One region of the Peribacillus sp. NPDC097225 genome, then DNA from elsewhere that is predicted to be linked to it. Evidence: predicted binding sites of a transcription regulator. Region 1 holds the regulator's gene; the other holds the start of a gene.

Region 1 (8,139 bases):
ATCCGCGTGAATTCAGTACACCCAGGTGTGATTGAAACACCAATGGTAACCCAAGGCGATGCTGTTGAAGTCATCAAAGAATTTGCCAAACATATTCCTCTTAAACGCGTGGCACAGCCAGAAGAAGTCTCCAATCTCGTTCTTTTCCTAGCTTCCGAAGAATCAAGCTATTCTACAGGAGCTGAATTCGTAATTGACGGCGGATTAACTGCACAATAATAGAAAATGACACATACAACACAGGTTGCCCCCTTTTATCTTGGGGCAACCTATTTTTCATTTAATGGCCATTTGAATGGGATCCCTTCTATCTCCTCTTTCCTTTCTGTATACTTAAATATAAATTTTTTCCAGTCCTGGCCCGTATAACTGATTCTTCTTCACGCAAAAAACCCCCTTCTCTGGTAGATTTCGTCAGAGAAAGAGGTTTCGGATCGTGATGAAAGATAAAGCAAACAAAAATTTATGATGAAAGATTACTCTGTAATGCATTTTATGATTTGCTCATCCTATAATAGCCATAATCAATCGATTAAAAATTAGTGCATAGCGATTTTCATGCTATTTATTTGGTTTGTTGTTTATTCATAGCACTCATCATTTGATTAATTTTCTTTTGGGACGGTTTCATACCCATTTGCATCATCATCATTTTCAACATTTGTTCGTTAATTGGCGGATTTTTCTTTAAGTAATCCATCATGTATTTACGAGCGATGAAAAATCCTAGCACTATTCCCAAAATCAATGCTAGTACGCCAACTAGAATGTAAACCCACATACTATTTCCTCCTTCATGTTGTCTAACATCAGTGTACTAGACCAAATATTATTATACAATACCCGCTAGCGAAAAGTCCCCCATTTAGACAAATTTTCTTTCTTTAATCGGTTTTAACCAACCATACTTTTCATGTTCAAAATCAATGGCTAGAAAACCTGGTTCGCATTTGCGAATACATTCAAAGAAAGCAGTCTCCGCTTCAACGTCACCCTCAGATTTAAGTATTATGGATTCACCCTCAATAGTTAAGGCCGCCTTGCTTGTTCCACTTGTTTTTTCTAAATAGTATTTACCGTTTTGCGACCAAAAATTCATCTTTTTCTTTAACCGCTGTTCAATAACAGCCTGCAATTGGATTACGGGAACTGTCTTGGTGACATATTCGATTTGTTTTTGCAAAATACTCCTTAGTCCACCCTTTGCTTGAATATACTCCAAAAACAAATTGAAGAAAAGCTTTTCCCTACCATAATAATGATGGGCGAATTCATCTTCAATCAAAAAAATCTGATAGGTTCTCATTAGCCTATACCTCCCTAGGATCTCAATTTATGAACAGATATTAAAACGTAATGGCTTTTGCCATGAACCTTTATAAACCTTTACCCATTTGACACATTTAATCGATAATTAATTATTCTTATTATATCTTGACAAAACAACAAGATATGTTGTTTGCTGGAGAAATTTTCATCTTTTTTTGTCGAATGGGATTTTTTTAAATAAGTCCTCATTTACTGATATAAGAAAAACTGACACCTCATAAATAGGTGTCAGTCAGGTCTTACTCAATTATTTAACAAGCATCTCTTTCACACGAGCTACTACATTTTCAACGGTAAAGCCGAATTCTTTCATAATTTTACCGCCTGGAGCTGAAGCGCCAAAATGATTAATGGCTAAAATTTCACCTTCATCCCCTGTATAACGGTCCCAGCCAAAAGGTGAAGCCATTTCGATAGCCAGACGTTTTTTGACAGCCGGGTTGATTACACTTTGTTTGTATTCCTTGGATTGAGTTTCAAAACGATCCCACGATGGCATGCTGATAACGGAAACTTCAATTCCTTCCTCCGACAATGCTTGCTGTGCTTCGACAGCTAGATGAACTTCAGAACCAGTAGCCAGTAGCAATGCATCCGCTACTTCTTTTTTAGCGTCTGATATAACATACGCACCTTTTAACACACCTTCATAAGCAGTTTCTGATGTGTTTTTGATTGTCGGTAACCCTTGTCTTGTTAACACAAGTGCCGTTGGTTTATCTTTAGACTCAATAGCGACCTTCCAAGCTGCTGCAACTTCATTACCATCAGCTGGACGAATCACACCAAGATTAGGCATGGCACGTAATGAGGCTAATTGTTCGATAGGCTCATGTGTCGGTCCGTCTTCACCAACAGCGATACTGTCGTGAGTGAATACATATGTTACAGGAAGTCCCATTAAGGCAGCCATTCGGATGGATGGACGTAGATAATCAGAGAATACGAAGAATGTTCCACCGTAAACCTTGATGCCACCATGTAGCGTCATCCCGTTCAATGCTGCTCCCATAGCGAATTCACGTACACCAAACCATATATTACGTCCACTATAATTTCCAGGCAATAGATCTGTAGCACCTTTGATGGATGTATTATTTGATCCTGCTAAATCGGCTGAACCTCCAATAAGGCTAGGTAGTTTTTTCGCTAATGCATTCAATACTTCTCCACTGGAAGCACGCGAAGCCAATGTCTTGCCTTCTTCATAAACTGGAATTTCCTGATCCCAGTCTGCAGGTAGTTCACCTTTTATAGAAAGCTCCAGCTGTTCTGCGAGCTCAGGGTACGCTTCTTTATATTTATTAAAAAGTTCATTCCATTCTTGTTCTTTTTTATTTCCAGCTTCTACACATGCTTCATTAAAGTGTGCATATACTTCATCCGGAACATAAAAGTCTTCTTCGAATGTCCATTTGTAAGCTTCTTTTGTCAACTTCATTTCATCAGCACCAAGAGGAGCACCGTGAGCGGCAGACTTACCAGAGCGGTTAGGAGAACCATAACCGATTACTGTCTTCACTTCGATTAAGGTTGGACGAGCTTCATCAGTCTTTGCTTCTTCAATGGCTTTTGCGATTTGTTGTAAATCGTTGCCGTCTTCCACTCTCAGATACTGCCAGCCGTATGATTTAAAACGGTCTGCTACACTTTCACTGAATGATTGGCTAAGATCTCCATCAAGAGAAATATCGTTTGAATCATATAAAACGACAAGTCTTCCTAGTTGAAGATGGCCTGCTAAAGAAGCAGCTTCAGCTGAAACGCCTTCCATTAAGTCTCCATCCCCACAAATACTATATGTATAATGATCAACTACATTATAAGAATCACGATTGTAGCTTTCAGCCAAGTGACGTTCTGCCATTGCCATACCTACAGCCATTGCAATCCCTTGGCCAAGTGGTCCAGTAGTGGCATCTACACCAGCAGTATGTCCGTATTCAGGATGCCCAGGAGTTTTACTTCCCCATTGACGGAAACCCTTTAAGTCATCCATTGTCAAGCCGTAACCTGATAAATGCAGGAGACTGTATAATAGCATGGAACCATGTCCTGCCGATAAAACAAAACGGTCTCTATTAAACCAATCAGGATTTTTCGGGTTATGATTCATATAATCAGTCCACAGCTTATATGCCATGGGAGCTGCACCCATAGGCATGCCTGGATGACCTGAATTAGCCTTTTCAATTGCATCGATCGATAATGTACGAATTGTATTAATAGAAAGTGCATCTAATTTATCTAACATGTGTAAAACATCCCTTCCTGTAGTGTACCTCTTTATATTATATTGACTAACTTAATATCACAACTAAAATAACCATTTCTTGCACAGCTAATTCAATTTTCTACTAATTAAGGATTTACCAAGGTTAGGTTAAACCAAAAAAGAGAATACATACATCGATGCATTCTCTTTTTTCACTTTACATTCCTCATGAGTAATCCTAATGATGGGGCCATCATCAGTCCTTATTGGTTAATGTAAACCTTTTTTTTCTTTAATGTTTTTTATTTTTTGAGGCGTGACATCATTACCTTCTGGATCGATAACTTTAACATTTTCTAGCGTATCAGCCATTGAACGTCTAAATGTCTCCAAATACTCACTTCGTAAGGAAGTTTGCTCTTTCGCCTCTTCTACAGTTAAGCCCTCTCCCTTAGCTTTTTTAGAAAGTTCATTGATACGGGCCATTTTTTCTTTTGATAGCATAATTTTTCTCCTTTATATATACGGATATTGACATGGTATTAAAAAAAAAGTGAAATTACAAGTTCTATGATTGATTCTCCGGTGTACCTTGCTGGTATTCCAAGAATCTGCGGTGTACCGTTGCTTTTGACACTTCATAGCCAAAGCCTCTCAGTGTTGCCGCAATCTCCGCAAAAGTTAATCCATTCGAACGCAGTTTCACAATTTCTTCTATGGGTACTTCTTTACGATCCCTACCAGTGGAGTTTCTTTGGTTCTTCAGGTTTTTCTGGGGCCGGTAGCCATTTTCAACGGCCCTAAGCATACCACGTTTAATTTTCAGGTTATGTAGTTTACGTTGATATTCTTCTACAATACCAACAATTTGGATAACCATGGCATCAGAGTCCGATAACTCTAATTCACCATCATGAGAAAGTGTGAAGATCTTCACTCCTTCTTTAAGTACAACATGAAACAAGGCAATTTTAGCATTACCTCTTCCCAACCTAGTTTCATCTTGAATCAGGAGAACATTCGCTTCCTTTGTCTTAAAAAGATCAAGCATGTCAAATATCCCGTCACGGTTCAGTTCGTAACCACTTGCCTGCTCTCTTATTATTGAAACGACTTCCATGTCATTATGTTCTGCTAACTTTACTAATTCCTCTTCCTGCCTAGCTAGCGAGGTTTCCTGCGTTTCTTTTTCTGTACTTACCCGACAATAGATGACTGCTTTCATATGAACCTACCTTTACTGCTTACTAGCCAAACTTTGGACTACTTTTTCACTTTCAACTGGTATGACAATGATTTGACCTGCCTTAATCGTATCCGCCCTTACACCGTTATACTCTTCTATCCAACCAATGAATTCTTTTTTTGTCAATTCGGTTTGACCATATTCTTCTGAAATCTCCCATATAGTATCACCTTCGTTAATTTCAATCGAAAGGAAATCCCTATTTTGATTACTATCTAATGTGAAAGAGAATAAAATAGACAAGATAAATACAAATCCTGCTAATAGAATCGTATAAATATTATTTTTGCAAAATGTCTTCATTAATATCCCTCCATAGCGAATGTACGTTCGTTTTTAGTTGATGATTGAATTATAATACGAACGTTTGTTTCAGTCAACAACCAAATTCGAACTTATGTTTGTATAGCATGGAGAGCCATGCTATAATATAGCAAAGAATTATAGAGAAGAGGTGCGTATATGACTAAACTATCAAAACGGCAGCAGGATATTCTTGATTTCATAAAAGATGAAGTTCGTCAAAAAGGTTATCCACCTTCCGTTAGAGAGATTGGCGAAGCTGTGGGACTTGCATCAAGTTCGACTGTACATGGACATTTATCTCGTTTGGAAAGCAAAGGCTTAATCAGACGCGACCCAACTAAACCAAGGGCCATTGAGATTTTAAATATAGAAGAATCTAATAACATTCCAAAAACAAACGTAGTTAACGTACCACTTCTCGGAAAAGTAACCGCAGGTATGCCGATAACTGCCATCGAGAACATAGAGGAATACTTCCCTCTTCCTGAAAGTATGGTTCCACATGATGATCATGTGTTCATGCTTGAAATTATGGGTGAAAGTATGATTGAAGCAGGAATTCATGATGGAGATTATGTCATTGTAAAACAACAAAGCAATGCCAATAACGGAGATATCGTCGTGGCCATGACGGAAGATGATGAAGCCACCGTTAAACGATTCTTTAAGGAACCGGATTACATACGGCTTCAGCCAGAAAACTCCAATATGGAACCTATCATTCTAAGAGATGTAACCATTCTTGGAAGAGTGATCGGGCTATATAGGCAAATTCATTAAAAGCGCGCAAATTGCGCTTTTTTTTTATTATTTTAAGTCTATGTATTTCATCCCATGTATATGACAGAAAGAATACTATAATATTTTAATAGAGATGTTAGTCGATTAGATTAAGCCACTTAACTTACATGTTATGATGAATCTAAATATAATTGTAATATCAAAAGAGCTTTGATCAATAAACCGAGTCAAATAAACAAGGTATAATTCTTTTATATCCGGTGAAATTAGTTCAATAGACATTTCTTTTTGAAAGTGGTGTTACTATGGATTTTCCGACGATACATACGAATTTTTGGGATGCTGTAATTGCCATTCCAACTATCATGATTTTGACTCAAATCATAAAATACCTCTTTCCTATCCCCCGAAGTTACGTACCCACTATTGCTTTATGTCTTGGTTTAATCCTTTCTATATTCATAAGCCATCGGCATCACTTGACTACTGGGATTTTTATGGGATGGTTTTACGGATACGCCAGTATCGGTAATTACGCCGCACTTAAAACAGCTTTAGTTTCTTTTAGGAACTCTGATAATCATTCGGATTGATTAAACACTGATGGATTCTTCGATCGAAAACCTTTATTTTATTACGCAAAAAAACTGTCCAGTATTGTTGAACAGCATTTTCAAGCAATAATGGACACATATAGATCAGCTTTCTCTAAACCATCTACACGTGATTCTGGCAAATTCATTCAATCTTGTACCCTCTGCTTTCTACCTCCATCTTGTATTTCTCATGATAATGGATACAATAAACACAACAATTATGGCACCCAGTAACGCAGGCACAATGTAAAACCCTTCTGTCTCAGGTCCGATTGGCCCTAATATTGCAGTACCAAGCCATGCTCCAACAAATCCAGCAATGATATTTCCAATAATTCCACCCGGCATATCCCTTCCTAAAATCAGACTTCCCAGCCATCCAATTATTCCACCAACAATTAACATCCAAATTAGCTCCAAAAATAACCACCTCCTTTCTCTAAAATTTATGAAATTTTTTTATTAATAGAACAGACTTGTGACTAATGAAAATCACTTTAAGCTCCTCAGTCAATAACTTATCGGCTGTTTATATACTTCTACCTATATAGGTACTATAAAAGGCCGCCCTAAAAAGGCGGCCTTTAGTGTTTTAATCTTCCGTTTTCCCTACTCCAAAAAAACCATCCGGTAGGAATGATTGAAAATTATTATTTGGTTATAATAATAAATACCGCCAGACAACTGCAATTGTCTGGCGGCACCACATGGTAAAAAAGAAAACAATTAAATTGCTTTCTATACCAGAATAAGTATTTTAGCTTCTTTTGTCGATATGACAATATTCCTATTTTCAATATTTCACACTATTTCCTACTATATTTTTTAAAATTTCAACCTTATTCATCATCATTTTTCCTACACATTCATTTAAAATCAGATTTCCATAGTTAGTTGAATGGTCTTACAATTCGAAATTCTAATTTACCGTTTTTTGGATTTATATCAGACTAAATAGTACTTTTTCATTTCAAAGTGGATTTAATCGAATTTTAGACTCCTAATATATACCTTATTACCTATTTATGCTATTTCAATAGTCCTGTATTTCACAAAAAAAGGATATAAATACACCTTATTAAGAACTATTGTTAAAATACACTAAATATTCTTTACAACTGCTCTAAGAAAAGTTATTATACTATAATAAAAGGAGGAGAATGTATGTCATCATCAATAAATAAACAGAAAATTTTGGATAGCATTCCTCAAAAAGGTTTTTTCGGAAACCCTAAAGGGCTATTCACACTTTTCTTCACGGAGTTTTGGGAGCGCTTCTCCTATTATGGTATGAAGGCCATTCTTGTATACTATATGTATTATGAGGTATCTAAAGGTGGACTAGGTCTTGATGAAAAAACATCTCTAGCCATTGTATCCATCTATGGATCGTTAGTATATATGTCCGGAATTATTGGTGGCTGGTTAGCCGATAGGATTTTCGGAACACAAAAAGCCGTTTTTTATGGCGGTATATTGATTATGCTTGGTCATATTGCACTTGCGATACCAGGTAGCATATCCATGTTCTTCGTTTCCATGATACTAATCGTTATAGGTACAGGTCTTTTAAAACCTAATGTATCCAGTATTGTTGGAGATCTATATGCGGAAGACGATAACCGTCGAGATTCGGGTTTCAGCATATTCTACATGGGAATAAATACGGGTGCATTCATTGCTCCGCTTATTGTCGGAACAGTTGG
Region 2 (8,139 bases), on a different contig from region 1:
CTTCTTTGACGTGGTATTGGCAGACTTACGGACATACAATGAACTGGCTGTAACATAGTACTTGGTTGTGCTGACAGCTGCCGGTTTAGCGGTGGCTGTAGGCTTGGAACTAGATATGTATGTTTTAGAAACCCAACCGGTTTTCTTTTTGGAAGATACATAGATTTGTAGCCAATTGCCTTTGGTCGATTTAATTTCTACGGCGGTTCCTTTAGGTAAGGTTGCGAGAGACTTGCTGCTTGTATTATTTGATTTTCTTAATACTAACGAGGAAGCTGTCACATAACCTAACTCGTCCAAATACGTGGTGGAAACCCAGCCCGTTAGTTTTCCATACTTGATTTTCGACCATCCGGATTTTTGTGAAGAGATCGTCACTTCTTTTCCTTTTTTTATTAAGCCCAGAGATTTTGCGGTGGTCTTAGGTTGTTCTCTTATATGGAGGGAACTAGCTGTAACTTTGGCCGTTTTGGAAGCGGCTTGAACTTGATCGGTGGCGTGTGGATACGAGAAAATCGTCAAAAAAACCAAGGTTGCTGCAAATAGGGTGATTATTCTTCTTTTCATTAAAGCTCGCTCCTTTAAATTATGCTGAAATAATCGAATGGCTATGGTTCATCCAGAGGTTGGGTCAGAATAACCCTTGGTAAGTGAATATAAGTGCACATATTCTGCGGAGATGCCTTCATTGGAGTAATCTCCATGATTTTTATCGGTATCATTGGCGATAGTGTGAAGGAGATTCATTAATAATAGTACAATATACTCACATCAATTAGTAGGTGTTTTTTGGAACTTTTTGTAGGTAATTAGAACGTAATTTACATTAATTGAAGAATTTTGAATTAATATGAGTGAAGTTTGAGGAATTGGGGATGTTAGTTGGAGTGATGGATGATATTTACAAAGGAGGAAATTTAGTGTCTGATCAACCAAAAGAGACGAATAATGAATCGGAAGAAACCTTGACCAACCGACAAGGGCACCCCATAACGAATAATCAAAGCATCCGGACTGTTGGAAACAGGGGACCAAGTACATTAGAGAACTACGACTTCCTGGAAAAAATGAGTCACTTCGATAGAGAGCGGATTCCGGAGCGGGTGGTACATGCACGAGGTGCAGGTGCACATGGATATTTTGTTCCGACAGGCAAGGCGGGAGACGAGCCGGTTTCTAAATATACGAGAGCAAAGGTCTTTCAAGAAGCGGGTAAAAAAACACCGGTCTTCGTCAGGTTTTCTTCGGTCATTCATGGGGGAACCTCCCCTGAAACATTACGTGACCCTCGTGGATTTGCCGTTAAGTTTTATACGGAAGATGGAAACTGGGATTTAGTAGGGAACAACCTCAAAATATTCTTTATCCGCGACGCCATGAAATTTCCCGATTTGATCCATGCCTTCAAACCCGACCCGGTTACGAACATTCAGGATGGCAGAAGGATTTTCGATTTCTGCTCAAGTTCTCCGGAAACCTTCCATATGATCACCTTCTTATTCTCGCCTTGGGGCATTCCGGCTAGCTACCGCATGATGCAGGGTTCCGGGGTCAATACGTATAAGTGGGTGAATCAAGAGGGAGAAGCAGTCCTGGTCAAGTACCATTGGGAACCAAAGCAAGGGATCAAAAACTTGACGCAGAAAGAAGCGAATGAGATTCAGTCGACGAATTTCAATCATGCTACACAGGATTTATATGAAGCAATCGAAAATGGGGATTACCCAGAATGGGATTTAAATGTACAGATCATGAGTGATGATGCCCATCCTGAACTGGATTTCGATCCATTAGACGATACGAAGATTTGGCCAAAAGACCAATTCCCATGGCTGCATGTCGGCACGATGGTTTTGAATAAGAACCCGGAAGATTATTTCACCGAAGTCGAGCAGGTTGCTTTTGGAACGGGAGTCCTTGTAGATGGATTGGATTTCTCGGATGATAAGATGCTCCAAGGCCGCACATTCTCGTATTCGGATACACAACGTCATCGCGTGGGGGCCAATTATCTGCAACTGCCGATCAATGCACCGAAAAAACGGACGGCGACCAATCAAACGGGCGGCCAAATGCAGTATGAAGTGGGTAGAGGAAACCAAAGTCCTCATATCAACTACGAACCATCGACTGTAGGAGGATTGAAAGAGGCTGAGCAGACGGGTAAAGAGTATACCCCTTTTGTGGAGGGCAAACTGGTCCGTGAAACGATAGATCGCCAAAGCAACACGAAACAAGCAGGTGAAACGTATCGTGAATTCGAGGATTGGGAAAGGGACGAATTGATCTCCAATCTAGTGGATGCACTCGCACCTGCTGATCCACGCATTCAAGAGAAGATGATTGCCCTTGCTGAAGAGGCCGATAAAGATTATGGCCGTCGTTTGAAAGATGGATTAGCGGCAGCTTCCCAACATACCGAGTCTTCCAAACCAATGGGTGGTACGGACAATCCAGAGGAAGCAGTCGAAAAAGGTCATGACGCCGATCCATATTAATAGGATGCAAAAAGTGAACTCCCTTCCTTGAAGGGGGTTTCCCTTTTGTATACCGCTTGTTCGTTTTGCAGGAAATAGATTGGCAAAAAACCAAGGAATCATTTAAACTGTAACTACTCTATTTTTCTCTTACAAAGGAGATGAAAAAATGATTAAATTTCTTTCAGCCCTTCTATTACCCGGTCTTCTAGTCATGCTATTTTCAAGGGTCACCTATAACTATATTGTAGGTCTTATACTAACGGTTGCATTGATCGCCGCTTCCGCATATAAAGGTTATACACATACGAACTTATTAATAATCATTGATGCACTATCACTGACGGTGGGTTTCTGGTTATCAAAAAGAATGATGAAACGAACAGCCAAGAGCGCCTAATTTATAGAGGTGCTTTTTTTGTCTCGATTTCTATGAAAAGGACTCTTTGACCTGCTAGGTTATAAAATACGAAACAGAATGTTTGTTCGCTTTTCGGTGGTTTGTTTTGGGGATATTGTGGTAGAATGTGTATATATAGTTCTTTAAACGGAATAAATAGAAGGAATAAATCATATCCCTTTTTTCATATAAAACTAATTCAGTAGGAGGCCATGCTTGGTGAAGGAAACGTTTGAGTTAGTCTCAAAATATTCTCCGCAGGGAGATCAGCCAGCGGCGATAGAAAAGCTTGTTGCTGGCATAAAAGAAGGAAAGAGTATGCAGACGCTGCTTGGAGCGACAGGAACAGGGAAAACATTCACTGTCTCCAATGTCATCCAACAAATCAATAAGCCTACTCTTGTCATTGCCCATAACAAAACGTTGGCAGGGCAGCTTTACAGTGAGTTCAAAGAGTTTTTCCCCAATAATGCGGTTGAGTACTTTGTCAGCTATTACGATTACTATCAGCCAGAAGCCTATGTGCCTTCCACTGATACTTTCATAGAGAAAGATGCCAGTATCAATGATGAAATCGATAAACTCCGCCACTCGGCGACATCCTCTTTGTTCGAACGGGAAGATGTCATCATCATTGCCAGTGTATCCTGTATTTATGGGTTAGGTTCCCCGGAAGAATACAGGGAGATGGTGGTATCGCTGCGTACTGGTATGGAGATAGACAGAAATGCACTGCTGCATAAACTTGTAGATATTCAATATGAGAGAAATGATATTGCCTTTCAACGTGGAACGTTCAGGGTCCGCGGAGACGTAGTTGAAATCTTCCCGGCCTCAAAAGATGAACACTGCGTTCGGGTCGAGTTTTTCGGGGACGAGATTGACCGGATTCGGGAAGTCGATGCCCTGACTGGCGAGATCACTGGTGAACGGGAACATATCGCCATCTTTCCGGCATCCCATTTCGTGACACGTGAAGAGAAACTGAATGTGGCGATTCAAAATATTGAAACGGAACTTGAAGAACGATTGGCAGAACTTCGTGAAGATGAAAAGCTTCTTGAAGCACAGCGATTGGAGCAACGGACCCGTTACGATTTGGAAATGATGAGGGAGATGGGTTTCTGTTCGGGTATCGAGAACTATTCCCGTCATTTAACCCTACGCCCCGCAGGAGCTACACCTTACACCTTGATTGACTATTTTCCGGAAGACTTCCTATTGATTGTCGACGAGTCACATGTGACCCTTTCACAGATCCGCGGCATGTTCAATGGCGATCAGGCTCGGAAGCAGGTATTGGTGGACCATGGATTCCGCCTACCCTCTGCGAAAGATAACCGGCCACTCAGATTCGAGGAGTTTGAAAAGAAAGTCCATCAATCCATATTCGTTTCGGCAACTCCAGGACCATATGAATTGGAACATACGCCGGAAATGGTCGAGCAAATTATCCGACCTACTGGATTGCTTGATCCTACCATTGAAGTGCGACCGATTGAAGGGCAGATTGATGACCTGATAGGTGAAATCCAGGAACGGGCTAAACGGGATGAACGGGTTTTAATTACGACATTGACGAAAAAGATGTCCGAGGATTTAACGGATTACCTGAAGGATATAGGAATCAAGGTTCAGTACCTTCATTCTGAGATAAAAACGTTGGAAAGAATTGAAATCATCCGGGAATTGAGGATGGGGAAATATGATGTCCTTGTCGGGATCAATCTTTTGCGGGAAGGTCTGGATATCCCCGAAGTGTCCTTGGTGACCATTCTCGATGCTGATAAAGAAGGATTCCTCCGCTCGGAACGTTCACTCATCCAAACGATGGGCCGTGCCGCCAGGAATGCAAACGGGCACGTCATCATGTATGCTGACCGGATAACGAATTCGATGGAACTGGCCATCAGTGAAACGACGCGCCGACGGGAAATCCAGGAAAATTTCAACAAAAAGCATGGAATCACACCACAGACCATCCAAAAGGATATCAGGGATTCCATCCGGGCTACGCAAGTTGTTGAAGATGGGGAAGCGTATCAGGAAGATCCGGCTATCAAACTGTCTAAGCTTCCGAAGAAAGAGCGCGAAAAAGTGGTGGCAAGCATGGAAAAAGAAATGAAAGAAGCGGCAAAGGCACTGGATTTCGAACGGGCTGCCGAACTGCGTGATTTAATATTAGAGTTAAAAGCGGAAGGGTGACGAAACATGGCAATGGATAAAATTGTGATTAAGGGTGCAAGGACCAACAACCTCAAGAATATCGACGTCACGATACCGAGGGATAAGCTTGTGGTGCTAACGGGATTATCCGGTTCCGGGAAGTCGTCCTTGGCTTTTGATACGATATATGCGGAAGGACAAAGACGTTATGTCGAATCACTCTCGGCTTATGCCCGCCAATTCTTAGGGCAGGTGGATAAACCAGACGTGGATATGATTGAAGGGTTATCTCCTGCGATATCGATCGATCAGAAAACGACGAGCAAGAACCCTCGTTCCACTGTGGGAACCGTAACGGAAATTTATGATTATTTAAGATTGCTATATGCGAGGGTCGGCCGGCCGACTTGTCCGATCCATCATATCGAAATCAGTTCCCAGACGATTGAACAAATGGTTGATCGTATACTTGATTATCCGGAACGGACAAAGCTTCAAGTATTGGCACCACTCGTTTCAGGAAGAAAGGGAACGCATGTGAAAGTGCTGGAAGAAGTGAAGAAACAAGGGTATGTCCGTGTACGGATTGATGGGGAGATGTATGACCTCAGTGATGATATCACCCTTGAAAAGAATAAAAAGCATTCAATAGAAGTCATCATTGACCGGATCGTCATCAAAGAAGGAATCAGGGCAAGACTTGCAGATTCCTTGGAAAGCGCTTTGAAGCTTGGGGATGGCAAGGTCATTATAGATGTGATGGGCGAAGAGGAATTACTCTTCAGTGAGGATCATGCTTGCCCAATCTGTGGTTTTTCTGTTGGGGAGTTAGAGCCGAGGATGTTTTCTTTCAATAGTCCATTCGGGGCCTGTCCGGATTGTGATGGTTTGGGTGCAAGGCTTGAAGTGGACCGTGATCTGGTCATCCCGAATAAAGAGTTAAGTCTTCGCCAGCATGCCATAGCGCCATGGGAGCCGACGAGTTCTCAATATTACCCGCAGCTCCTTGAAGCTGTAGCGACTCATTATGACATCGATATGGATATCCCGGTCAAAGACCTTCCGGAAGAGAAACTGGAGAAAATCTTACTGGGATCAGGTAAGGATAAGATCTATTTCCGCTATAAAAATGATTTTGGAAGAGTGCAGGAAGGCCATATTCCGTTTGAAGGGGTTTTACGAAATATCGAACGGCGTTTTAAGGATACGAACTCCGATTATATACGGGAGCAAATGCAGAAATACATGTCGGAGAATCCGTGTCCCACATGTAAGGGGCATCGATTGAAAAAAGAAAGCCTCGCTGTCCTCATTCAAGGTGTCCATATAAGCGAAACAACGGCTTTATCGGTTTCAGACTCCTTGCAGTTTTTCGATAACCTGGAGTTGACCGAAAAAGAAGCCGCGATTGCGAAGTTGATCTTACGGGAAATCCGCGAACGCCTTGGTTTCCTTGATAACGTCGGGTTGGATTATTTGACGTTAAGCCGGGCAGCAGGAACATTATCGGGTGGGGAAGCTCAGCGTATCCGGTTGGCTACCCAGATAGGTTCACGTCTGACGGGGGTGCTGTATATTTTAGATGAACCTTCCATCGGTCTGCATCAGCGTGATAATGACCGATTGATTGACACGCTAAAAAACATGCGTGAAATCGGCAATACGCTCATCGTGGTCGAGCATGATGAAGATACGATGCTTGCGGCAGATTATCTGATTGATGTGGGACCGGGAGCAGGTGAACATGGTGGAGAAATCGTAGCTGCCGGCACCCCGGAAGAAGTCATGAATAATCCCCAATCATTAACGGGCCAATACCTTTCCGGAAAGAAGTTCATCCCTCTTCCGTTAGAACGCCGAAAAAACGACGGACGGTTCATTGAAATCAAAGGGGCTAAGCAAAATAACCTGAAAAACGTCAATGTTAAATTCCCACTTGGGGTGTTTACATCGGTCACTGGGGTTTCCGGTTCTGGTAAAAGTACGTTAGTGAATGAAATCCTTCATAAGTCTCTAGCGCAAAAACTGAACCGTGCCAAGGCTAGACCTGGGGAGTACCGTGAAATTAAAGGGATTGAACATTTAGATAAAGTGATTGATATTGATCAATCGCCAATTGGCAGGACGCCTCGTTCTAACCCGGCCACCTATACAGGCGTGTTCGATGATATTCGTGACGTTTTTGCATCAACGAATGAAGCGAAGATCCGTGGGTATAAAAAAGGACGTTTCAGCTTTAATGTGAAGGGCGGCCGTTGTGAAGCCTGCCGAGGTGACGGAATCATTAGGATCGAAATGCATTTCCTTCCTGATGTCTATGTTCCATGTGAAGTCTGCCATGGAAAAAGGTATAACCGTGAAACACTGGAAGTGAAATATAAAGGGAAAAACATTTCCGATATCCTTGATATGACTGTCGAGGAAGGTGTCAGCTTCTTCGAAAATATCCCGAAAATCAAACGGAAAATACAAACGCTATTTGATGTGGGGCTAGGGTATATCAAGCTTGGGCAACCGGCAACCACATTGTCAGGCGGTGAAGCCCAGCGGGTGAAGCTCGCTTCCGAATTGCATCGCCGCTCAACTGGCCGTTCATTTTATATCTTGGATGAACCGACTACCGGTCTGCACGTCCATGATATCGCCAGGTTGCTTGAAGTCTTACAGCGACTTGTGGACAATGGGGATACCGTTCTCGTTATCGAGCATAATCTTGATGTCATCAAGGCATCGGACCATATCATTGATTTGGGTCCTGAAGGCGGAGATAAAGGCGGGACCATCGTAACCTACGGAACACCAGAGGATATTTGTGAAGTGCCTGAATCTTATACAGGGAAATATTTAAAGCCTGTGTTGACCCGTGATAAAATCCGGATGGAAAAATGGATCGAAGAAAAAGAACAAGAGCATGAACATGTTTAATAGCAAGCCAATTCGGCTTGCTTTTTGTAGAAATATGGCAGGTTCTTTTTAATTAATCAGTTGATTAAAATCAATTGAACTCCATTATTTCCGGGGAAATGTGTTCTTTCCCCTTTCAGAAATTGTCGCCACTCTTTGTCGATAAATGGAATTGGGATAATTATGAAACTT

Evidence for each region. Region 1 encodes LexA, which represses DNA repair genes until DNA is damaged. Its sites were predicted from a motif close to CGAACATATGTTCG; they were not measured.
Region 2: uvrB (excinuclease ABC subunit UvrB) is a predicted target of LexA. The motif match lies at 2,953-2,966, and genes of this name have one in related genera.

Annotation. Positions count from the first base shown of each region.
Region 1 is NZ_JBIWDJ010000002.1:523,030-531,168, forward strand. It holds gene ACIQXH_RS08415 (glucose 1-dehydrogenase) at 1-219, shown strand, start outside; gene ACIQXH_RS08420 (YneF family protein) at 566-781, opposite strand; gene sirA (sporulation inhibitor of replication protein SirA) at 866-1,306, opposite strand; gene tkt (transketolase) at 1,577-3,583, opposite strand; gene ACIQXH_RS08435 (DUF896 domain-containing protein) at 3,815-4,048, opposite strand; gene ACIQXH_RS08440 (YneB family resolvase-like protein) at 4,113-4,769, opposite strand; gene yneA (cell division suppressor protein YneA) at 4,782-5,093, opposite strand; gene lexA (transcriptional repressor LexA) at 5,253-5,876, shown strand; gene ACIQXH_RS08455 (hypothetical protein) at 6,143-6,430, shown strand; gene ACIQXH_RS08460 (GlsB/YeaQ/YmgE family stress response membrane protein) at 6,602-6,838, opposite strand; gene ACIQXH_RS08465 (peptide MFS transporter) at 7,598-8,139, shown strand, end outside.
Region 2 is NZ_JBIWDJ010000004.1:131,559-139,697, reverse strand. It holds gene ACIQXH_RS13485 (N-acetylmuramoyl-L-alanine amidase family protein) at 1-567, opposite strand, end outside; gene ACIQXH_RS13480 (catalase) at 921-2,498, shown strand; gene ACIQXH_RS13475 (DUF2198 family protein) at 2,647-2,877, shown strand; gene uvrB (excinuclease ABC subunit UvrB) at 3,097-5,082, shown strand; gene uvrA (excinuclease ABC subunit UvrA) at 5,089-7,968, shown strand.